Linked DNA regions of Aggregicoccus sp. 17bor-14. The protein of the gene in region 1 interacts with the protein of each later gene in a pairwise test. Links are inferred from orthologs where the notes say so. Each region holds a gene or a part of one and is shown on either strand. Other genes may lie near its edges. The genes, in order: leuS and ligA.

Region 1 (11,337 bases):
CAGGCGCTGGGGCGCCTCGGGCGGGGCTAGGAGCGGCGCACGTGGCGGCCTTCGACGAACCGCGCCCGCAGATGTCTCCGGAGGACTTCCGCCTCCTGCGCGACCTCGTGCACGCGCACTGCGGCATCCTGGTGCGCGAGGACATGCAGTTCGTCATGGAGCGCCGGCTCGCGCCGCGCCTCGAGGCCCTCGGGCTCGAGGACTTCCGCGCCTACTACCGCTTCCTGCGCTACGCCCCCGAGCGGCGCGCGGAGCTCGAGGCGGCGGTGGAGGCGCTCACCACGCACGAGACCTACTTCTACCGCGAGCCCCAGCAGCTGCGGGCCCTCTCGGACGAGCTGCTGCCCCAGCTGCAGCGCAAGAATGCGCGCACGCGCCGGCTGCGCTTCTGGAGCGCGGGCTGCTCCACGGGGGAGGAGGCCTACACCGTGGCGATGCTGCTCAAGGCGAGCGGCCGCTTCGAGGGCTGGGACGTGGAGGTCTACGGCACGGACATCTCGCGCCGCGTGCTCGAGGCGGCGCGGCGCGCCGAGTACGGGCCCTCGTCCATGCGGGCCATCCCCCCCGAGGTGCAGCAGCGCTTCTTCGTGCCGGTGAGCGGCGGGGCAGGGCGGCTGCGCGTGCGCGAGGACGTGCGGGCCTGGGTGTCCTTCGGGCAGCTCAACCTGCTGGAGCCGGGGGCCGCGCAGCTGGTGCCGCAGGTGGACGTGGTGCTCTGCCGCAACGTGATGATCTACTTCGACCCGGCGGCGCGAAGGCAGGTGCTGCGCGTGTTCCACGACAAGCTGGTGCCGGGCGGCTACCTGCTGCTCGGCCACTCGGAGAACCTGCTCAACCTGAGCGCCGACTTCGAGCTGGTGCACCTGCGCACGGACCTCGTCTACCGCCGCCCGGAGCCCATCGCTCCCGCCACGGGAGGTCGCCCATGAGCGCGGATGGCACCACGCGCGTGCTCGTGGTGGACGACTCGGCGCACAACCGCCGGGTGCTCACCACGCTGCTCGAGTCCGTGCCGGACGTGCGCGTGGTGGACCGCGCCCAGGATGGGGAAGAGGGCCTGCGCAAGGTGAAGCTGCTGCGCCCGGACGTCATCACCCTGGACCTGGAGATGCCGAAGCTGGACGGCTACGGCTTCCTGCGCCTCCTGATGAGCAGCGTGCCCACGCCGGTCATCGTGGTCTCCAGCTACGCGCACCGCGTGGACGTGTTCAAGGCGCTGGAGTTGGGCGCCTTCGACTTCGTGGCCAAGCCCTCGCGCGCAACCCCCGATGCCCAGGAGGCGCTGCGCACCACCCTGCTGGAGAAGGTGCACGCGGCGCGGCTCGCGCGGCCCGCGCCCGCCCGTCCCGAGCCCGGCGCACCGCTCGCGGTGGTGGCGATCGGCGCCTCCACCGGCGGCCCTCCGGCGGTGCAGCGCCTGCTCGAGGCGCTCTCCGCCGAGCCCTCCGCCTGCGTGCTGGTGGCCCAGCACATGCCGGAGCACTTCACGCGCGCCTTCGCGCAGCGGCTGGACCGGCTCGGACCCTTCACGGTGAAGGAGGCGGAGGACGGAGACGAGGCACTGCCGGCCCACGCGTTCATCGCGCCGGGCGGGCGGCAGCTGGTGCTCGAGCGGCAGGGCGCGAAGCTGCTCCTGCGCACCCCGGCCTCCGACCCCACGGATCGCCACGCGCCCTCCGTGGACCGGCTCTTCAAGAGCGTGGCCGCGTGCCTCGGGCCGCAGGCGCTCGGCGTGGTGCTCACCGGCATGGGCTCGGATGGCTCGCGCGGCGCGCGCGCCATCCGCGACGCAGGCGGCGAGGTGTGGGCGGAGTCCGAGGAGACCGCCGTCATCTTCGGCATGCCCAAGGAAGCCATCGCCACGGGCGCGGTGCGCCGCGTCCTTCCACTGGGGGACATCGGACAGGCGCTGCTCGCGCGGCTGCGCGTTGGGCGCTGACGCGGGGAGGCGGCCCGGGCTAGCCTCGACCGCCATGACGGACTTGCGCGCCCTGGTGGTGGACGACTCGCAGGCGATGCGCCGCAGCCTCGTGTTCGCCCTGCAGCGCATCGCGGGGCTGCACTGCGAGGAGGCGGCGGACGGCGCCGAGGGGCTGAAGAAGCTCACGGCGGCGCGCTTCGACCTCGTCCTCACCGACATCAACATGCCGCTGATGGACGGGCTCAAGCTGGTGCACCACATCCGCCAGTCCGAGGCGCACCGCGGCGTGCCGGTGGTGGTGATCACCACCGAGGCGGCCGCGGAGGACCGCGCGCGCGCCATGGCGCTGGGGGCGAGCGCGTACCTGGTCAAGCCCGTGCAGGCGGCGACCGTGCTCGAGACGGTGAAGGGCCTGCTGAAGCTGCCATGACGGACGTCCCGCAGATGGCACCCGCGCCGCTGCTCTCGGTGCAGGGGCTGAGCAAGCGCTACGGCACGCTGCAGGCGGTGCAGGAGCTGAGCTTCGACGTCGCCCCGGGCGAGCTGCTCGGCCTCGTGGGGCCCAACGGGGCAGGGAAGACCTCCACGCTGCGCTGTCTCGCGGGCATCCTGCCGCCCACCACGGGCAGCATCCACGTCGCGGGCCACGCGCTCGCCACGCACCCCGTGCAGGCGAAGCGCGAGCTGGCGTTCCTGCCGGACGAGCCCCGCCTCTTCGAGTACCTCACGGTGAAGGAGCACCTCGCCTTCTTCGCGCGGCTCTACGGCGTCGCGGACTGGGAGGCGCGCGCGGAGGCGCTGCTCTCCGAGATGGAGCTCGCGGGCAAGGAGGGGGCGCTGCCCGGCGAGCTCTCGCGCGGGATGAAGCAGAAGCTCTCCATCGCCTGCGGCCTCCTGCACGCCCCGCGCCTCATCCTCCTGGACGAGCCGCTCACCGGCCTGGACCCGCTCGGCATCCGCCGCATGAAGGCGAGCCTGCGCGAGCGGGCCGAAGGGGGCGCGGCGCTGGTGCTCTCCAGCCACCTGCTGCCGCTGGTGGAGGAGCTGTGCAGCCGCATCCTCGTCATCGCCCGCGGGCGCGTCGTCGCGCTGGGCACGCTCGCGGAGATCCGCGCGCGGCTGCAGGGCAGCACGGACGCCGAGGCTCCCGCCTCGCTCGAGGAGCTCTTCGTGCGCATCACCACGGACGCGGGCGGCGCTTGAGCTTCGCGCGCGCCGTGGCCTTCCTCTGGCTGAGCAGCGCGCGCAACCGCGTGCGCCGCCAGCTGCGCCGGCTCGCCCAGCCCAAGTACCTCGCGGGCGCGGTGGTGGGGCTCGCCTACTTCTACTCGGTGTTCCTGCAGCGGCTGCACCTGGGGGGCGGTGGGCGCGGCGGCCCCCCGTACGGCGCGCGCCTGGTGCTGGAGGTGCTGCTGTGCGGCGGCGCACTGCTCACCGTGCTCGGGGCCTGGAGCCTCGGCGCGGACCGGCCGCAGCTCACCTTCACCGAGGCCGAGGTGCAGCTGCTCTTCCCCGCGCCCGTGTCGCGGCGCGCGCTGGTGCGCTACCGCGCGGCGCGCGGCCTGCTGCGCGCCGCCCTGAGCGCGCTGCTCACCACGCTGTTCTTCGGTCGCAGCATGGCCTCGCACGCCGGGTTCTTCGCCGTGGGCTCCTTCCTGTCGCTGGGGACGCTGCAGCTGCACGTGGCCGCGGCCTCCCTGGTGCGCACCCGGCTCGCCGAGCGCGGGCGCGCGTGGCTGCGCTGGGTGGGCGTCGCGCTCGTCGTGGGCGCGCTCGCGCTCGCGCTGCTGCTCGCCCTGCGCGGCCAGCCCTTGCCAGGGCCCGGCATGCGCAGCTGGCAGGTGCAGGCCTGGGGGGAGGCCGTGCTCGGAAGCCGCCCCTTGCACTGGGCGCTCGCGCCGTTCCGGGCGCTGGTGGCGCCGGCGCTCGCGGTGGACCTGCGCCACTTCGTGCGCGCGCTCCCCTGGGCGCTGGGGCTGCTGCTCGCGCACGGGGTGTGGCTCGAGCGGCTGGAGGTGCCCTTCGAGGAGGCCGCGGTGGGTGCTGCGGACGCGCGGGCGCGGGGGCTGGGCACGCGCGGGCTGCGCCGCCAGCGGGTGACGCTCAAGCCCGTGCCCTTCCGCCTTGCGCCCACGGGGCGCCCCGAGGTGGCGTTGCTGTGGAAGAACCTCGTCGCCGGGCGGCGCCTGGGCGCACTCTCCTTCCTGGGCGTGACGCTGGCCCTGGGCGCGGTGCTGGCGGGCCTGCTGGTGGGCTCCGCGGGCGGGGCCTTCGGGGGGCGGCTCGTCTTCGTGGCGGCGGTGTGCGTGGGGCTCGCGGGCTTCCTCGCGGTGCTGGGGCCCGGGAGCCTCCGGGTGGACCTGCGCATGGACCTGCCCAAGCTGGAGCTGCTGCGGGCGCTGCCCCTGCGAGGCTCGCAGGTGGTGGCCGGCGAGCTGCTCGCCCCCGGACTGCTGCTCGCGCTGCTGCAGGCCCTGCTCCTGGTGCTCGGCTTCGCGCTCTCGTCCCGTGAGCCGGTCCCGGGGCTCCCGCTGCCCCTGAGGGCCGCCGCCACGCTGGGGTTGCTGCCGCTCTTGCCTGCCATCTCGCTCGCCGGGCTGCTGGTGCAGAACGTGGCCGTGGTGCTCTTTCCCTCCTGGCTGCCCACGGCCGCTGCGGGCCAGGTGGAGCCGGCGCGGGGCATCGAAGTCTTCGGCCAGCGGCTGCTGATGCTGGCCGGCACGCTCCTGGTGCTCGCGCTGGGGCTGGTGCCGGCGAGCCTCCTCGCGCTGCTGCTCGGCTGGGGGTTGCAGGGCCTGCTGGGCCCCTGGGCGCTGGTGCCCGCGGGGGCCGCCGCGGCGGCGCTGCTGCTGGGGGAGGTGGCGCTGGGGGTGCTCCTGCTCGGCCGCGCCTTCGACCGGCTGGACGTGTCCGGCGAGGCGCTGGGCGAGTAGGGCGCCGGGCGTCCGGGCCCCCGCGTCTGTTGCAGAGCAGGCGTGGCTCTCATAAGAGACCTGCCGACATGGCGATGAACGAGCGTTACGAGCCGCAGGCGATCGAGGGCAAGTGGCAGGCCCGCTGGGAAGAGGCCGGGGTGTTCCGCGCGGGCGCACGCCCCGAGGCCCCCAAGAAGTACGTCCTCGAGATGCTCCCGTACCCCAGCGGGGCGATGCACATGGGGCACGTGCGCAACTACCTCATCGGTGACGTGTACGCGCGCTACTACCGGATGCTGGGCTTCGACGTCCTGCACCCCATGGGCTGGGACGCGCTGGGCCTGCCGGCCGAGAACGCCGCCATCAAGGACGGCGTGCACCCGGCCATCCGCACCCGCGACAACATCGCGTCCTTCAAGCGCGAGATGAAGACGCTGGGCTACAGCTACGACTGGACCCGCGAGGTGAACACCAGCGAGCCCGAGTACTACCGCTGGAACCAGTGGTTCTTCATCAAGATGCTCGAGCGCGACATGGTGTACCGGCGCTTCAGCAAGGTGAACTGGTGCACCGGCTGCCACACGGTCATCGCCAACGAGCAGGTGAAGGAGGGCCGCTGCGAGCGCTGCGACTCGCCCGTGCACGACAAGGAGATGCCCGAGTGGGCGTTCCGCATCACGCGCGACTCGCAGGCCCTGCTGGACGGCCTGGACACGCTCACCCAGTGGCCCGAGCGCATCACCAGCATGCAGCGCCACTGGATCGGCCGCTCCGAGGGCGCCGAGGCCGAGTTCGCCGTGCAGGGGAGCAACGAGAAGATCCGCATCTTCACCACCCGCATCGACACGGTGTACGGCTGCACCTACGTGGTGCTCGCGCCCGAGCACCGCCTGGTGAAGGGGCTCACCACGCCGGAGCAGGCGGCGAGCGTGCAGGCCTTCGTGGCGAAGATGGCCGCGATGAGCAAGACGGACCGCACCCAGGAGGGCGCCGAGAAGGAGGGCGTCTTCACGGGCAGCTACGCGGTGAACCCCTTCACCGGCAAGCCCGTCCCCATCTGGATCGCCAACTTCGTGCTGGCCGACTACGGCACCGGCGCGGTGATGAGCGTGCCGGCGCACGACGAGCGCGACTTCGCGTTCGCGCGCAAGTACGCGCTGCCGCTGCGGGTCGTGGTGCAGGGCGAGGCTCAGCAGAAGGCGGGGGAGCCCGTGCCGGACGCGGCCACGCTGGAGGCCGCGCTCACCGAGGACGGCATCCTGGTGGACTCGGGAGAGTTCACGGGCCTGCCTTCCGCGGACGCGCGCCGCCGCATGAGCGCGCAGCTGGAGGCGAAGGGGCAGGGCAAGGCCACCGTCACGTACCGCCAGAAGGACTGGGGCTTCAGCCGCCAGCGCTACTGGGGCACGCCCATCCCCATCATCTACTGCGAGAAGTGCGACCCCGAGCGCAAGGGCATCCCGGTGCCGCTGGATCAGCTCCCGGTGCGCCAGCCGGAGATCGACGTGCAGGCGGTGCTCACCGGCAAGGGCGAGCCCCCGCTCGCCAAGGTGCCCGAGTTCGTCAACACCACCTGCCCCACCTGCGGAGGCCCCGCGCGGCGCGAGGTGGAGACGATGGACACCTTCGTCGACTCCTGCTGGTACTACGCGCGCTACCTCTCGCCGCACTACGACCAGGCCCCCTTCGACCCGAAGGAGGCCCAGCGCTGGCTGCCCGTGGACATCTACGTGGGCGGCCCCGAGCACGCGGTGATGCACCTGCTCTACTTCCGGTTCTGGAGCCGGCAGATGAAGCAACTGGGCCTCACCCCGGTGGACGAGCCCGTCACGCGCCTCATCACCCAGGGCATCGTGAACGGGCCGGACGGCCGCAAGATGTCCAAGCGCTGGGGCAACTCCGTGGCGCCCGCCTCCATCGTGCAGAAGTACGGCGCGGACACGGCGCGCACCTACGTGCTCTTCGCGGGCCCGCCCGAGCGCGACTTCGACTGGTCCGACGACCAGGTGGAGGGTGCCCACCGCTTCCTCAAGCGCGTGTGGGTGCTCGCCCAGACGCACGTGGCCTGCGCGGACGCGAAGCATGAGGGCTCGTTCGAGGGCAAGGCGCTGGAGACGCGCCGCATCGCGCACAAGTGCGTGAAGCGGGTGGGCGAGGCCATCGAGCGCCTCTCGTTCAACACCGCCATCGCCGGCGTGATGGAGTGCGTGAACGCGCTCTACCAGCAGGGCACGCCCGAGACGCCGGCCGAGCGCGCCGCCATGGCCGAGGCCATCCGGCTGCTCGCCGCGGTGCTCACCCCGTTCGCGCCGCACATCGCGGACGAGATCGCCGAGGCCTACGGCGCCCGCGCCTTCACCGTCACGGAGGCCTGGCCCACCTTCGACCCGGCGCTCGTGGTGGACGACGTCATCCCCTACGCCGTGCAGGTGAACGGCAAGCTGCGCGCGGAGGTGCGCGCGCCGGTGGACGCCACCGAGGCGCAGGTGCGCGCGCTCGCCGAGGCCGAGGAGAAGGTGCAGAGCGCGCTCGCGGGCAAGACGCTGCGCAAGGTGGTGTTCGTGCCCAAGCGCCTGCTGAACCTCGTGGTCGGCTAGCCCGGCCGGCGCTCCGCACATGCCGCCCGAGGTGCTCGTCCTGTGCTCCCTGTGCCGCCGCCCCAACCCGGCGGTGCGGGGCACCTGCGCCTTCTGCAACGCGCGCCTCCCCGAGGCGCCGCTGCCGGGCCGGGCCCTCTCGGCGCGCTCCTTCGAGGCGCCGCTGGGCGGAGGGCGCCACCTGAGCAGCCGCGAGGGCGCGCTCACCTTCCAGGCGAGCGCCCGCGCCGCGCCGCAGGCCGTGGCGCTTGAGGCCCTCACGGGCGCCGTCCTGGTGCGCCGCCCCACCTACGAGGCGCTGGCGCCAGCGGCCGCGGCGCTGGTCGCGGCACTCCTCGTGGACGGCGTCGCGGCGCGCGGGGTGTTGCTCGTGCTCGCGCTGCTGCTCGGCGCGCTCGCGCTCCTCTTCCGCCTCCACGCGCTGCAGCTCACGCTGGGGGAGGGGCGCCGCCACCAGTGGCGCCTGGGCACGGCGGGGCGGGGAAGCGCGCGCGAGCGCCAGCTCGCGGCCACCTGGGTGACGCTCGCCGAGGCGCTGCGCGCGCGCGGGCTGCCCGTCGAGGAGCGCACGGGGCTGTAGCGGGCGGGGGCGCGGGGCGCTTGACCCCCCGCTGCCTGCCGCTACTGTGCCGCGCATGGTGCGAGCGCGCGCGGCAGGCTGGAGGCGGACCTTCTCGGGGCTCGGGCTGGGCCTGGGTGCCCTGCTGGCCGCGGGGGGCGGCTCGGGCTGCGGCTACCGCTTCACGGCCCGCGGCGGCGCGCTGCCCGAGGGCGTGAAGTCCGTCTGCGCGCCCCTCTTCGTCAACCACACCGCCGAGCCCGGGTTGGAGACGCTCTTCACCCAGTCGCTGCGCGAGCAGCTCGTGCGCGCCGGCGCGCTCGCCCACGGCGGCTGCGAGGCGCGCATCGAGGGCGAGGTGCAGTGGATCGGCAGCGGCCCCACCATCGTCACGCAGGCGGTGCTCGCGGACGACAAGGTCACGGTGCTGCAGAACCCGCAGCTCGCCAGCTACCGCGCCTCGGCCGGCGTGGTACTGCGGCTGAAGAAGGATGGGCGGGTGCTCTCCGAGACCGCCGTCACCGGCTGGGAGGACTTCCTTCCCGGCGGCGACGTGGTCGAGGCTGAGACCAACCGGCAGGCCGCGCTGCGCCGCCTCACGGAGACGCTGATGCGCGAGGGCTACGACCGGCTGGCCAGCAGCTGGTAGCAGCGCGCCCCGAGAGGGCGCGCTGCCGCACGGCGCTGCTCCAGGCTACGGCTGCGGTGCTACTTCGCGGCCTTGGCCGCGTTCGCCGCCTTGGCCAGGCGCGAGATGCGGCGCGACACGGTGCGCTTGTGCATCACGCCCTTGGACGCGGCCTTGCCCAGCTGCTTCGTGGCCGCGGCCACCGCCTCGGCGAGCTTCTGGGGATCCTTGGCCGCCACCGCCTCGCGCGCCTGCTTGACGGCGGTCTTCACGGTGGTGCGCACGGTGGTGTTGCGCGCGCGGCGCTTGAGGGCCTGACGGTTGCGCTTCTCTGCGGACTTGGTGTTGGCCAAGGCAATCTCCAGCTTCTAAAGGCTTGGGAAAAGAGGCGGCGTACCTACAGCGGCGGCCCGCCAGCGTCAAGGCGCGCGTGGGCTTAATGCGGCCGGGGCCGCCCCGGGGGTGCGAGCAGAACCCCCATCCGCCCCCTCGGATTCCGCGATTCCACGAGCGCAGCCCCTACGCGCCGTAGCGCCAGGAGAGCCCCGCCGGGTCCACGAAGGAGAGCCGACCCGCAGCGGCGTCCCCCTCGCGCAGCGCCTGCGGGTGGCGCTCCGCGAGCGCCCGCCGCAGCGCCTCCACCGCGCCCTTCGAGGGGGCGTGCAGCTCCAGCGCGGGCGCCCCGGCGCCTGCTGCGCCCTCGAAGAAGGCGAAGGCGAGCGCGGCGTCGCCGTAGCGCGCCTCGCCGCCGGGAGCGGGCAGTGCACTCCAGCCGAGCAGCGGGGCGAGCGCGTCCCAGAAGGCGCGCTGGGGGGCGAGCGCGGGCACGGGCAGCCGCACCAGGGCGAGCGCCGCGCGTCCCTGGGAGCGCACCGGCGGCAGGGACTTCTCCACCTGCTTCGCCGCGAGCCAGTGGCGATCCATCTGCTCCAGCGTGGCCTCACCGAAGGCCGCGCCGTCCGCCCTCAGGCCGGCCTCCACGTGGTGGAAGCGGGTGGTGAAGCGGCCGATGGCCATGCGCAGCGCATCCTCCGCGGGCGTGCGGATGAAGCGGGCGAGGTTCGCGACCGAGAAGAGGACGTCCCCCAGCTCGTGCTCCAGCGCGTCGCGGTCGCCGCTCGCGATCGCCTCGTCCAGCTCGCGCAGCTCCTCGTCCAGCTTCGCGCGCACCCCGGCGGTGTCCGGCCAGTCGAAGCCGATGCGGCTCGCCTTCTCGGTGAGGCGCTCGGCGCGCAGCAGCGCGGGGGCCGCCACGGGCACCCCGTCCAGCACCGAGCCCTCGCTGCCCGTCTTGTGCTTGCGCTCCTCGGCCTTGAGCTTCGCCCAGTTGGCCAGCACCTGCTCGGCGCCCGGCGCGCCCTTGGCCCCTTCACCGAAGACGTGCGGGTGGCGGCGCTCGAGCTTGTCGCTGATGGAGCGGCACACGTCTGCCATGGTGAACTCGCCGCGCTCGGCCGCCAGCTGGGCGTGGAAGACGATCTGGAAGAGCAGGTCTCCGAGCTCCTCGCCCAGCGCCCGCCAGGGACCCGCGTAGCCGGCGCGGTCCATCTCGTCCACCACCTCGAAGCACTCCTCCACCAGGTAGGGCCGCAGCGAGCGCAGGTCCTGCTCGCGGTCCCAGGGGCAGCCATCCGGTGCGCGCAGCCGCGCCATGATCGCGATGAGGCGCTCGAGTTCGGTTCCGGGGGAGCTCATGCGGGCACCTCGAGGGAGTGGGGGCGGGAGCAGGGGACAATGTGGGGTCCCGGCAGTCGCCGCCCCGCCTGCGCCGTGCCCTCTAGCATGCCCGGCAGGGAAGGGGCCGCGCTCCCTTTCCGGCCCCTGGTGCGCTCGCCTATGCTCGCGCCCCCGTGCGCGCCCTCTCCCTCCTCCTGGCCCTCCTCTGCTTCGGCTCGGCGACGCGCGCGGCTGCCCAGGAGGTGGAGGCGCCCGCCCCCCTGCAAGAGGTGGATCCGGACGCCGCGAGCCGCGCGGACGTGCCGGAGCCGGAGGGCGAAGCCGCCGCGGAGCCCGCGTCCGAGGCCCCCCGCGAGAGCCGCACCCGCGAGGCGCCCGCGGCGCAGCCCGCCGCTGCCGCCGAGGCTGCCGCCGCCCCGTCGGGCCGCCCGGCTCCGCCTCCGATCGTCGCTCCCCGCGTGGGCGACGCGCAGCTCACGGCCGCGTGGACCCGGGTGCAGGCGGCCCGCGAGCCTGCGGCCATGGAGTCGGCCCTGCGCGCGCTCGTCGCGCTGCGCGAGGACGTGGGCGCGAGCGACCTGGAGCCCTTTGCCCTGGCGCTCTCCCGCCTCGCGGAGCAGCGCGCGCGCGCCGGCGACGAGGCCTCCGCGCTGCAGCTCGCCGAGGGCGCGGTCTCGCTCGCGCCGGACCTGCCCTACGTGCACTTCGCCCTGGCCCGCAGCAACGCCCGGCGCGCGCCGCTGGACGTGGTGCTCTACGCACCGCAGGCGATGGCCGGCCTGCGCGCGCTCGCCGCGGACCCGCGCTACCTGCGCCCGGCGCTCGCGGACGTGGGCGGCGCAGGGCTGCTCGCGCTGCTCGCCGCCGCGAGCGCGGTGGTGCTGCTGCTCTTCCTGCGCGGGCTGCGCTACCTGCTGCACGACGTGCACCACCTCTTCCCGCGCTCCACCGCGCGCTGGCAGTCCGCGGCGCTCGCGCTGCTGCTGCTCGGCCTGCCGGCGGCCTTCCGGCTCGGCTGGGTGCCGCTGCTGCTCGCGCTC
Region 2 (11,137 bases), on another replicon or contig:
GCACATGCGGAGGAGGCCTCGGGGAGGGCGCACGGGAGTCGCGGAAGGCGGCTCGGGGCGCGGAAGTGGGACGCTAGCCTCGACCCGCTCCTGCAGGCCAGGGACGCGCTGTCGGACAGGGTGCGCAATGGGGGGACACGTGGCCCCCCAAAGTCACGATCCCTGCTCGCTTCGACTCCGTCGTCACACCGCCCGCGAAGTCAGCCACGCGCTCCGCCGCGCTGCGCAGGCGGCGTCGGGCGCCCGCGGACCGCGCTGTCGCGGAGCAGGCGCTGGGGCGAGGGCGATGGCGCCCTCCTCGAGCGCTCGCATCGCGACAGCTCGCCACGCGACGCCACATCGGCCCCGACGAGAATGAGCCCCAGAGATGCGCGTCATTCGCGGTAGGGGGCACCTCGGAGGGCGCACGTGCGCCGCGAGGAGCGCGCTCGGGGCTCAGTCGCGAACCGGCCGCGCGCCCTGCCGAAGGCAGGGGGGGACGCACTGCAGTCGTCGCGCCTGCAAGGAGGAAAGCAGGGGTGCCAGGCCCCACGCGCGTCGACGGGGCCATCGCCGCCGCATCGCATGCACGGGGACGGTAGCGGCTCCACATCCCACATGCGTCAGCGGGCCGTCCCCGGAAGGACGGCCCACCGACCGCTCACGGCTGGCGGCTACTGGCCCTGATTCTCGGAGCCGCTGCCGCCCTGGGGCGAGCCCGCGCCGGCTCCGGGCGAGCCACCAGCGGCAGGCGCGCTCGGGCGTTCGCCACGGCGCTCACCGCGGTCGGGACGCTCACCACGCTCGTTGCGCTCGCCGCCGCGCTCCGGACGCTCGCCACGCTCGCCACCGCGGTCGGGACGCTCTCCACGCTCACCACCGCGGTCATTGCGCTCACCGCGGTCATTGCGCTCGCCGCGCTCACCGCGGTCGCCGCCACGGTCACCGCGCTCGCCACGCTCGCCGCCACGGTCACCGCGCTCGCCACCGCGGTCATTGCGCTCGCCGCCGCGGTCTCCGCCACCGCCACGACCCTCGCGCTTGCCCTCGCGGCCGCCGCCGCTGCCGCCGCCACCGCCACGCCCGCGGTCCCGGTCGCGGCCGCGTCCGCCCTCCTGGCGGTCGCGGCCGTAACCGCGGTCCTGGCCGTGGCCGCTGTCCGGCCGGCGCTGACCGGACAGCTCGCCATCGCCCGAGCCCGGAGAGGAGGCGACCTTGTGGTCTGCGCCCTGCGCCGTGCGTCCGTAGATGTCGTACTGCTCGCGGTGGTAGTTCTGCTGCGCCTTGACCTGGATGGACTTGTTGTAGCGGTCCATCAGGTGGCGCAGCTCCTGGCGCTCGTCGCCCTGCAGCAGCTTCGCCACGTCCGCGCTGCAGTTGATGACCAGCGTGGGGTCCTTGTACGCCGGCGCCTCGCGGCGGATCTCGCGGAAGATCTCGTAGCAGACGGTGGTCGCGGTCTTCACGAAGCCGCGGCCGTCGCAGTAGGCGCAGTCCTCGTGCAGCACGCGGCCGATGGACTCGCGCACGCGCTTGCGCGTCATCTCGACCAGGCCGAGCTCCGAGATCTTGAGCACGTTGGTCTTGGCCTTGTCGCGCCCCAGCGCCTCCTGCAGCGCCTTGAAGACCTTGTCCCGGTTCTGCGCCTTCTCCATGTCGATGAAGTCGCAGATGATGATGCCGCCGATGTTGCGCAGCCGCAGCTGGTAGACGATCTCCTTGGCCGCCTCGATGTTGATCTTGGTGATCGTCTCCTCGAGGCTCTTCTTGCCCACGTAGCGGCCGGAGTTGACGTCGATGGCGGTGAGCGCCTCGGCCTGGTCGATGATCAGGTAGCCGCCGCTCTTGAGCCACACCTTGCGCTGCACGGCGCGGTTGAGCTCGTGCTCGATGCCGTAGGCGTCGAAGACCGGCTCCTCCTCCTCGTGCAGGACCACGCGGTCGCGCAGGGTGGGGTCCTGCGCCGTCACGAAGCCGAGGATGCGCTCGTACTCGTCGCGGTCGTCCACCACCAGCTTCTCCACGTCGTGGGCGAAGAGGTCGCGGGTCGCGCGCAGGATGAGGTCCAGGTCGGGGTGCAGCAGGCCCGGGCCGCCGCGCTTTTCGTTGCGGCGCACCACCTGGTTCCACACCTCGATGAGGAAGCGGATGTCCGTCTCGAGCTTCTCCTGCGGCACGTTCTCCGCCACCGTGCGCACGATGAAGCCGGTGCCGGGCGGGCGCATCTTGTCCACGATCTCGCGCAGCCGGCGCCGCTCCTTCTCGTTGGAGATGCGGCGGCTGATGCCCACGTGGTCCACGGTGGGCATGAACACCAGGTGCCGGCCCGGGATGGAGATGTGCGAGGTGAGGCGGGCGCCCTTGGTGCCGATGGGATCCTTGGAGATCTGGACCACGACCTCCTGGCCCACCTTGAGCAGGTCCTCGATCTTCGCCGACTTGCGGGGCTTGGCCTTCTCGGCGGCCCGCTCATCGTCGCGCTTCTCGCGGCGCTCCTCGCGCTTGTCGCCGCCGCGGCCCTTCTCGCGCCGGCCCTCGCGACCCTTGCCGTCGCGCGCCTCGCGCGCCGCCTCGCGCTCGCGCGGGCCGCGCCGCTCGCCGGTGACTTCCGCTGCGGCCCCGGCCTCGCCCTCGGCGTGCGGCGGGGGGACGATCTCGCTCAGTGCCGTGGCCGCGTGCGGCGGCGGGGCAGGGGCGAGCTCGGGGACCGCGCCCTCGGAGGCGGCCAGCGGGCTCGGCTCCCCGGCGCTGCCCGGCTCGCGGGCCTCCGGCGCGGCGGCTTCTGTGCCCGGGACAGTGGGCTCGGAGGCCTCGGAGGGAGCGGCGGCCGCCTCGGCGACCGGCGCGGACTCGGAAGGCGCGGCGGCCGCCTCGGCCGCAGGCTCGGCCGCAGGAGCGGACTCGGGCGGGGCGAGCTCGCCGGGGGCGAGCTCCTGCACCTCGAGCTCCACGTCCGGAGGGGCGCCCGCAGCGAGCGCCAGGGGCGCCTCGGCGCCGGCCTCGTGCAGCTCCGCGCCCGGCTCGTGGCCGTGCTCGGCCTCGGCGGCGTCCGCCTCGGACTCCTCGGGCACCTCGGGGGCGTCCTCGTGCTCGCCCTCGGTCAGCTCGAACTGCGCGCGGGCGAAGTCCGGGTCGTAGACCACGTCGCTGACGTAGAGGAACGCGGCCTTCTCCAGGCCGATGTCCACGAAGGCCGCCTGCATGCCCGGAAGCACCCGGACGACGCGGCCCTTGTAGATGTTTCCGACGACGCCCTTGTCCTTCTTACGCTCGAGATAGAACTCCGCGATGTGACCGTTCTCGACGAGCGCCACGCGGGTCTCCCGACCCGCGGCGTTGATGACGAGGATGCTGCTCATGGGTGAATCCTGACCGCGCGCGCAGAGGTGCGGACGCCACCGGACGGGGGGCGATGGGGTCCTGCGCTTCCGAACGCGCTGCGAGGGGAGAGGTGCCCCGGTCCTGGCCAGCGCCGGGCACGGGCCCGCGAGGCCGGCAGCCGGCCCACATCACGCTGGAGAGGGTTGAGGGGACCACCACCTGCTCCTCCGAGTTCAACTGGGGCCCCGGCGAGTTGCGGCACCTTGCCGGCCGAGGCTTTGCTTCGAGCGTTGGGGACTTCCCAAGTGCGCGTGCTGCCCGCCCCTGCCTTCCGGTCCCGGTCGGTGCCCTGTCGCGGGCCCCTTGGGGTGGTGTGGGCAGGGGACTGCGGTGCAGCCGGCGCGCCCGGAGAGCCCGGTCACGCACCCGTCTCAAAAAATCTCCTGGACCCTCCGACGTCCCACATGGTGCGTCGCATCACAACAGTCCAAAAACAAAGGGACTTTTCCACGCCTGTGCCGAGCCTGTAAAGCCGCTCGGTGGATTTTGTTCGCCCCGTTGCGCGCCCGCTCCCACACCGGCCGCACGCCCCGGGCCGGGGCCGCCGCCCGCAGGGCCCGCCTGGGCGGTGGGGACGTCCTTGGGGCGCTCCTTGGGGCGCTCGGGCTTCTCCAGCCGGCCCTTGGGGCGCCACACGAGGCGCAGGCCGGTCCAGGTGGCATCCAGGTGGGCAATCTTGTTGTCCACGAGCCCAATCTCCAGGGCGGCCTGGCGCACCAGGTCCTCGGAGACGGGGGGGCGGCCGGTGGCGTCCGCGGGCCAGCAGACCCAGATGCCACCGGTGACGGCCATGGCGCGGCTGAGGGCGGGCAGGCGCTCGACGAGCTCCCTGGCGTCCCGGGTGAAGAAGAGGATGACGTCCAGGCCGGCCTGGGCGGTGACGAGGAACTCCACGCCGTCCGGCAAGGGGTTGAGCCGGTGCACGAAACCGGGTGGCGGGTTGATGACCGACACCTTGTGGCCGGCGCGGATGCCCAGCAGGGTGGGCAGCGGTGCCCCCAGTCCGAAAGAGCCGCTCATGAGCTGTGCTCCACGCGGAAGGGGCCGGGCTCGCCCTGCGGCGACTCCTCCTGCACCCGGACGTCCTGGACGTGGGCCTGGGTGGGGCCCTGGCGACACCAGGCGACGAAGGCGTCGAGCGCGTCCGGAGCGCCCTCGGCCACGGCCTCCACGGAGCCGTCCGGGCGGTTGCGCACCCAGCCGGCGAGCCCCAGGCGCAGGGCCTCGCGCCGGGCGCTCTCCCGGTAGAAGACCCCCTGCACCCGGCCGGTGATCTGCAGGTGTGTGCGCCGCGTGCTCATCGCTCGTCCGCCCCGTCCCAACGACTGCTGAGCCTTCACCGCGTTGCCTAACCCAGCAGCGCGAGGAACGCCTCCTCGTCGACCACTTTTACCCCGAGTTCTCCCGCCTTCTTCAGCTTGCTGCCGGCATCCTCGCCCGCCACCACGAGATCGGTCTTGCGCGAGACACTCCCGCTCACCTTCCCGCCGCGCCGCTCGATCTCCTCCTTGGCCTGCTCGCGGGTCAGGCGGGTGAGCGTGCCGGTGAGCACCACCGTCTTGCCCTGGAAGGCGCCGCCCTCCACCACCTCGGGCGGCTCGGGGGTGACGCCCACGGAGAGCAGGTCCTCCACGGCGGCGCGGTTCTGCGGCTCGTGGAAGAAGGCGTGGATGACCTCGGCCATGATCCCGCCCACGTCCTTCACGCGGGTGAGCGCTTCCAGGTCCGCCTCGAAGAGGGCGCGCGGGTCGCGGAACGCCTCCGCGAGCGCCTTGGCGGTGGCCTCGCCCACGTGCCGGATGCCGAGCCCGAAGAGGAAGCGGCGCAGCGTGGTCTGCTTCGAAGCCGCGATGGCCGCGAGCAGGTTCTCCGCGCTCTTGTCCCCCATGCGCTCGAGCGAGAGCAGCTGGGGGAGGGTGAGGCGGTAGAGGTCCGCGAAGGTCTTCACCAGGCCGCTGCCCACGAGCTGCGCGGCGAGCTTCTCGCCCACGCCCTCGATGTCCAGCGCGTTGCGGCTCGCGAAGTGGCGCACGCGCTCCACCAGCTGCGCGGGACAGGAGGCGCCGGTGCAGCGGATGATGGCGCCCTCCTCGTCGCGCACGGCCTGCGCGCCGCACACCGGGCAGTGATCCGGGAAGACGAAGGCGCGCTCCTCGCCGGTGCGCTGCGAGGTGACCACCGCGACGATCTCCGGGATGACGTCTCCCGCGCGGCGCACGAAGACCCGGTCCCCGATGCGCACGTCCTTGCGCTTGAGCTCGTCCTCGTTGTGCAGCGTCGCGCGCGCCACGGTCACGCCGCCGACCTTCACCGGCTGCAGGTGCGCGACCGGCGTGAGCGCGCCGGTGCGCCCCACGTACACCTGGATGTCCTCCACCCGGGTCTGCTCCTCCTCGGGGGGGAACTTGTAGGCCACGGCCCAGCGCGGGCTCTTGGAGACCTGCCCGAGGCGGCGGCGCAGGTCCTCGCTGTCCACCTTCACCACCATCCCGTCGATCTCGTAGGGGATGGCGTGGCGCTCGGCGAGGAAGGCCGAGTACTCGGCGCGCACCGCGTCCAGGCCCTCGAGGCGGCGGTTGCGCGGGTTCACCGGCAGGCCCAGCGCCCGCAGGTACTCGAGCTTCTCCCAGTGGCTGGTGAACGCGGGCACGCCCGGGCCCGGCACGCACTCGTAGAGGTAGATGGAGAGGGGGCGGCTCGCGGTGACCTTGGGGTCCAGCTGGCGCAGCGCTCCGGCGGCCGCGTTGCGCGGGTTGGCGAAGAGCGGCTCGTCCTCCTGCTCGCGCCGCGCGTTGAGCTTGGCGAAGTCCGCCTTCTTGATGAACACCTCGCCGCGCACGTCGATGAGCTCGGGGACCTTGAGGCCGTCGGAGGGGCGCAGCTCCCAGGGCAGGGCGCGGATGGTGCGCAGGTTGCCGGTGACCTTCTCGCCGATGGTGCCGTTGCCGCGGGTGGCGCCGAGCACGAGCTTGCCCCCCTCGTAGCGCACGCTCACCGCGAGCCCGTCCAGCTTGGGCTCGCACACGTAGCCGATGTGGGCGAGCCCCGTCTGCTTGCGGATGCGCTCGTCGAACTCGGTGAGCTCGCCGTCGTCGAAGACGTTGGCGAGGCTGAGCATGGGGACGCGGTGCTCCACCTCGTCGAACTGCTCGGCCGGCGCGCCGCCCACCCGCTGGGTGGGCGAGTCCGGCGAGGCGAGCTCGGGGAACTGGTGCTCGAGCTCCTGCAGCTCGCGCATGAGCCGGTCGTACTGCGCGTCGGAGATCTCCGGCGCATCGAGCACGTAGTAGCGGTGTTCGTGGTAGCGCAGCTCCTCGCGGAGGGTGCGCACGCGCGTCTCGGCGGTCGTGAGGTCCACGGCAGGAGCCTCTACGGAAGCCCTGACACCTTGGGAAGTTTTTGAGCGCCGGGGCGCGTTCGGACTCCTTGACAGGGTGGGGGGGGCTCAATAACCTCCGAGACGCTTCGTTGGGCGCCCTCGTACCCTGGGTGCCCTTTCCCTGCACCGCCTCAGTCCCGCGCAGTCCCGCTTCCGGGGCTCCGGTGGGTCGATCCCTGTCCCCCTGCAGTCCGGCCGTGCCCTCTGCGCGGCGACTCCCTTGCCCGGCGTCCTGCCGGGCGACGCTTCCCCCCGTCCAGACAATGCCCATTCGCAAAGCCCGCACCTCGAAGGAGAAGGTCCAGGAGACCGAGCTCGCCACGGACGCCGTGGCGGACGAGAAGCCGCGCCGCCGCCGTGCGGCGAAGGCGGACGACTCGGACAAGCCCGTGCGCCGGCGCGCCGCCGCCGGGCGCCGCGACGAGGAGGCCCCCGCGGACGCGGAGGAGGGCGCCGAGGCCGCGGACGGCGCTTCTGACGACGGCGAGGGCGCGCCCGTGCGCCCCGTGCTCACCGCGATGCCGCGCCCGGTGCGCGACGACGAGCTGCAGGAGGCGCGCGCCGAGGCGCTGCACCACGGCCCCGCCGCCACGCTCACGCCGGCGCCCGAGCCCGAGGCGCCCACCATCACCGAGGTGGACCGCGACGGCACCCCGATGCAGGTCATCAAGCTCAACGACCTGAAGCGGATGAAGATCGTGGACCTGTCGAAGATGGCGCACGACTTCGGCATCGAGGGCTACCAGGGCCTCAAGAAGCAGGAGCTCATCTTCGCGCTGCTCTCGGGCATCGCGGACAAGCGCTTCGAGGTCCACGCCGAGGGCGTGCTCGAGCTGATGAGCGACGGCTTCGGCTTCATGCGCAGCGCGGACAGCGACTACCAGTCCAGCCCGGACGACATCTACGTCTCCCCGAGCCAGGTGCGCCGCTTCAACCTGCGCCCCGGCGACACGGTCACCGGCCCCATCCGCCAGCCGAAGGAGGGCGAGCGCTTCTTCGCGCTGCAGAAGGTGGACAAGGTCAACTTCACGGACCCCACCAGTGAGGCGGCCCGCGAGCGCATCCTCTTCGACAACCTCACGCCGCTCTACCCGACGCGCAAGCTGAAGCTCGAGCACGACGGCGCGGAGATGACCACCCGCATCATCGACATGTTCTGCCCCATCGGCCTCGGGCAGCGCTGCCTCATCGTGGCGCCGCCCAAGGCGGGCAAGACGGTGCTGCTGCAGAACATCGCGCACGCCATCAGCCGCAACCACCCGGACGTGTACCTCATCGTGCTGCTCGTGGACGAGCGCCCGGAGGAGGTCACGGACATGGAGCGCAACGTGCGCGGCGAGGTGGTGTCCTCGACCTTCGACGAGCCGGCGACCCGCCACGTGCAGGTGGCCGAGATGGTCATCGACAAGGCGAAGCGCCTGGTGGAGCAGAAGTACGACGTCTGCATCCTGCTCGACTCCATCACCCGCCTCGCGCGCGCCTACAACACGGTGGTGCCGGCGAGCGGCAAGATCCTCTCGGGCGGCGTGGACGCGAACGCGCTGCACAAGCCCAAGCGCTTCTTCGGCGCCGCGCGCAACATCGAGGAGGGCGGCAGCCTCACCATCATCGGCACGGCGCTCATCGACACCGGCAGCCGCATGGACGAGGTCATCTTCGAGGAGTTCAAGGGCACCGGTAACTCGGAGATCGTGCTGGACCGCAAGCTGATGGAGAAGCGCATCTTCCCGACGCTGGACATCAACAAGTCCGGCACCCGCAAGGAGGAGCTGCTGCTCAGCCCGGCGGACCTGGTGCGCATCACGGCGCTGCGTCAGGTACTGCACCCTTTCACCCCCATCGACGCGATGGAATTTGTGCTCAAGCACATGCGTCCGACCCCGTCGAACGCCGATTTCCTCGGCTCGATGAACCGGTAGGCATACTGCCGGGGGAGGGTCACCCCATGCGCCGCACCCGCCGTCTTCCCACCTTCGCCGCCCTGCTCGCAGGGCTGGCGCTGGGACTTGCCGCCGGATGCGAGCCGGCGCTGGACGTGGGAGGCGGCAGCGGCTCGCCGCCTCCCGGCATCTCCAACGTCACCTGCTTCCAGGACTCGGACTGCGTGCCCAACGCCTGCTGCGGCGACGGCACCGCCGTCACGCACGTGAGCGAGGGGCCCAACTGCCAGGGCGTGCGCTGCGGCCCCTGCGACGCCGAGTGCAGCGCGGGCAGCTGCTCGCCGAGCACCCTGCGCTGCGGCACCTGCATCCCGGTGTGCCGCAACTCGCGCTGCGCCGCCGCCTGCAGCTGAGGCGCGGGCGCGCGGGCTTCAGCTCTCGCGGGGCGGTGCGGGCGCGGGCGGCGGAGCGGCGACCACGGGCCCGAGCACGGCGGGCTCCGGCTGCGCCTTGAGGCGCAGGTAGTCGAAGCAGGCCACGAGCACGGCGGTGAGGGGCGCTGCGAGCAGCGCGCCCACCAGCCCGAAGAAGTGCTCCCCGGCGATGAGCGCGAACGCGACGATGACCGGGTGGATGCGCGCCGCGCTGCCCATGATCTTCGGGTTGAGCACGTAGGCCTCGAGCGCGTGGATGCCGATGATCCACAGCAGGATGGCGAAGGCCTTCTGCACCCCGTCCGAGAGCGCGATGAGCACGATGGGCACCGAGCTGAGGATGGTGCCGAAGATGGGGATGAGGCTGAACAGCGTGGCCACCGTGGCCAGCAGGAACACGAACTTCACCCCGAACAGCAGCATCCCCACGCCGGTGAGCAGGCCGTTCACCACGCAGATGGTGGCCTGCCCGCGCACGACGCCGGACAGCGCGCGGTCGATGCGCTCGGAGAGCAGGCGCGCGTCCGCGGCGTACTCGGGCGGGATGAGCGAGAGCGCGTAGCGGCGGATGGGCTGCGCGTCGATGGAGAAGAAGGCCGCCACCATCAGCATGAAGAAGAGCGTGAACACCCCCACCAGCACGCCGGTGACGATGCGGCGCGAGAGGTCCAGGATGCCCTTCACGTTCTCGCCCGCGTAGCCGGACACGCGCGTGGCCGCATCCCGGATGAGCTGCTCCAGGTCCAGCGAGAGGTTGAGCTTGGCGGGCCCCGCGTAGGGGGCGCTGCTCGCACCCTCGAGCGCGCGCTCGCTCAGGGCCACGGGGATGCCGCGCGCGAGCAGCCAGGACTCGGCGCGCTGCGCGATGAGCTCCACCTTCTCCGGCGTGAGCGCGTTCGCGTATGCCACCGCGTCGCGGCTGATGCGCGCGAGCTCGCGGTACAGCTGCGGCAGCAGCCCCACGAAGAACAGGTACACGCCCAGGAAGAAGAGGGCGTAGATGAGCAGGATGGCCACCCAGTGCGGCACCGCGCGCCCGCCCACCCGCAGGCGGGTGATGCGCCGCACCAGCGGCTGGACGAGGTAGGCGATGAGCGCCGCGCCCACGAAGGGCAGCAGCACCGCGTGGAACGTCACCAGCACCAGGGCGACGAAGAGCCACAGCCCCGCGAGGATGTAGAGGCGCTGGGTGCGCGGAGGCTTGAAGAGGAGTTCCGGCGGCGGCGGCATGGCTCTAGCGCCTTATGGCAAACGGCCGCCTCGCGCCACAAGCGCGCGTACTGGACGCAGGTTCCGTCCAGGTCACGTGCGGGGAGCGCACTCGCGCGTCCGTTGGAAAGGCGACGGCGAGCCCCCGGTCCACAGACTCGAAATTCTCTTCAGAAGAGACAGATGCAACCCGGTTACATCTGGGGCGCGGCGAGCTTCTGGCGCACGAGCTCGAGGCAGCGCACCATGTGGGGGCGCTTGATGCGGCCCCCGGTGGCCTCGCCCAGGGCGAGCATCTGCTCCACGAGCCAGCGGTCCAGCAGCAGCAGGGCCGGGCGGTCGGTGGGCGCGAGGCCCCGCTCCAGGTAGCGCTTGTTGCGCATGTAGTCGTCGTAGGCCGCGAGCTCCCGCTCGAGCTCCAGGCGCGCGAGCCCCAGCGCCTCCGCATAGACGGCCGGCGAGGGGCGGGGGCTCTCCCCCACGAGCAGCTCGGCGAGGGCAGGGGAGGCGGCGCTCAGGTCCACCTCCTGCACCGGCGGCGGCCAGCGCGCGAGATCCTTGGCCAAGAGCCGCGCCACCTCCTCGAGCAGGTGGTCCACGATCGGCACCGGCTTCGCTTCGAAGAGGTAGTCCCAGCGGGAGGCCATGGCTTCAGTCTAGAGCTGCTGCGCGAGCGCAGCGGAGGGGTGCGGTGCGAGCGAGAGCGAGCGCAGGCGCGCAGGGGGCGCCGGCTCACCGTAGCCCAGGGCGAGCTCGCGGCGAATCGACTCGTACACCGCGTGCCGGCACAGGAGCTCCTGGTGCGTCACCGGGGGCACCTCCACGTTGAACACGTTGGGCGAGCTCCGGGCATCCAGGACCGAGCTGGGATAGGA

What was found.
Region 2: the proteins of leuS (region 1) and ligA interact in binary tests that used the Escherichia coli proteins (3 or more experiments, as listed by UniProt). The link is inferred for Aggregicoccus sp. 17bor-14 from one-to-one orthologs.

Annotation. Positions count from the first base shown.
Region 1 is NZ_VJZZ01000022.1:38,702-50,038, reverse strand. What follows is about bases 4,576-7,677. They hold leuS (leucine--tRNA ligase), read left to right. Parts: upstream 4,576-4,922; coding sequence 4,923-7,433; downstream 7,434-7,677. Other genes in these bases: FGE12_RS28295 (hypothetical protein), read left to right, coding at 7,453-7,677; FGE12_RS28305 (putative ABC exporter domain-containing protein), read left to right, coding at 4,576-4,854. Outside these bases: FGE12_RS28330 (HEAT repeat domain-containing protein), read left to right, coding at 1-30; FGE12_RS28325 (protein-glutamate O-methyltransferase CheR), read left to right, coding at 42-929; FGE12_RS28320 (chemotaxis response regulator protein-glutamate methylesterase), read left to right, coding at 926-1,939; FGE12_RS28315 (response regulator), read left to right, coding at 1,974-2,351; FGE12_RS28310 (ABC transporter ATP-binding protein), read left to right, coding at 2,348-3,124; more of FGE12_RS28305, read left to right, coding at 3,121-4,575; more of FGE12_RS28295, read left to right, coding at 7,678-8,013; LPS assembly lipoprotein LptE, read left to right, coding at 8,069-8,641; rpsT (30S ribosomal protein S20), read right to left, coding at 8,701-8,973; mazG (nucleoside triphosphate pyrophosphohydrolase), read right to left, coding at 9,140-10,315; FGE12_RS28275 (hypothetical protein), read left to right, coding at 10,471-11,337.
Region 2 is NZ_VJZZ01000009.1:153,247-164,383, forward strand. What follows is about bases 4,214-7,115. They hold ligA (NAD-dependent DNA ligase LigA), read right to left. Parts: upstream 6,719-7,115; coding sequence 4,709-6,718; downstream 4,214-4,708. Other genes in these bases: FGE12_RS18435 (DUF3052 family protein), read right to left, coding at 4,214-4,380; FGE12_RS18440 (acylphosphatase), read right to left, coding at 4,377-4,661; rho (transcription termination factor Rho), read left to right, coding at 7,009-7,115. Also shown: FGE12_RS18430 (Rne/Rng family ribonuclease), read right to left, coding at 654-3,338; more of FGE12_RS18435, read right to left, coding at 3,778-4,213; more of rho, read left to right, coding at 7,116-8,658; FGE12_RS18455 (hypothetical protein), read left to right, coding at 8,685-9,032; FGE12_RS18460 (AI-2E family transporter), read right to left, coding at 9,051-10,283; FGE12_RS18465 (hypothetical protein), read right to left, coding at 10,457-10,909; FGE12_RS18470 (alpha/beta fold hydrolase), read right to left, coding at 10,919-11,137. UniProt on the Escherichia coli protein: DNA ligase that catalyzes the formation of phosphodiester linkages between 5'-phosphoryl and 3'-hydroxyl groups in double-stranded DNA using NAD as a coenzyme and as the energy source for the reaction.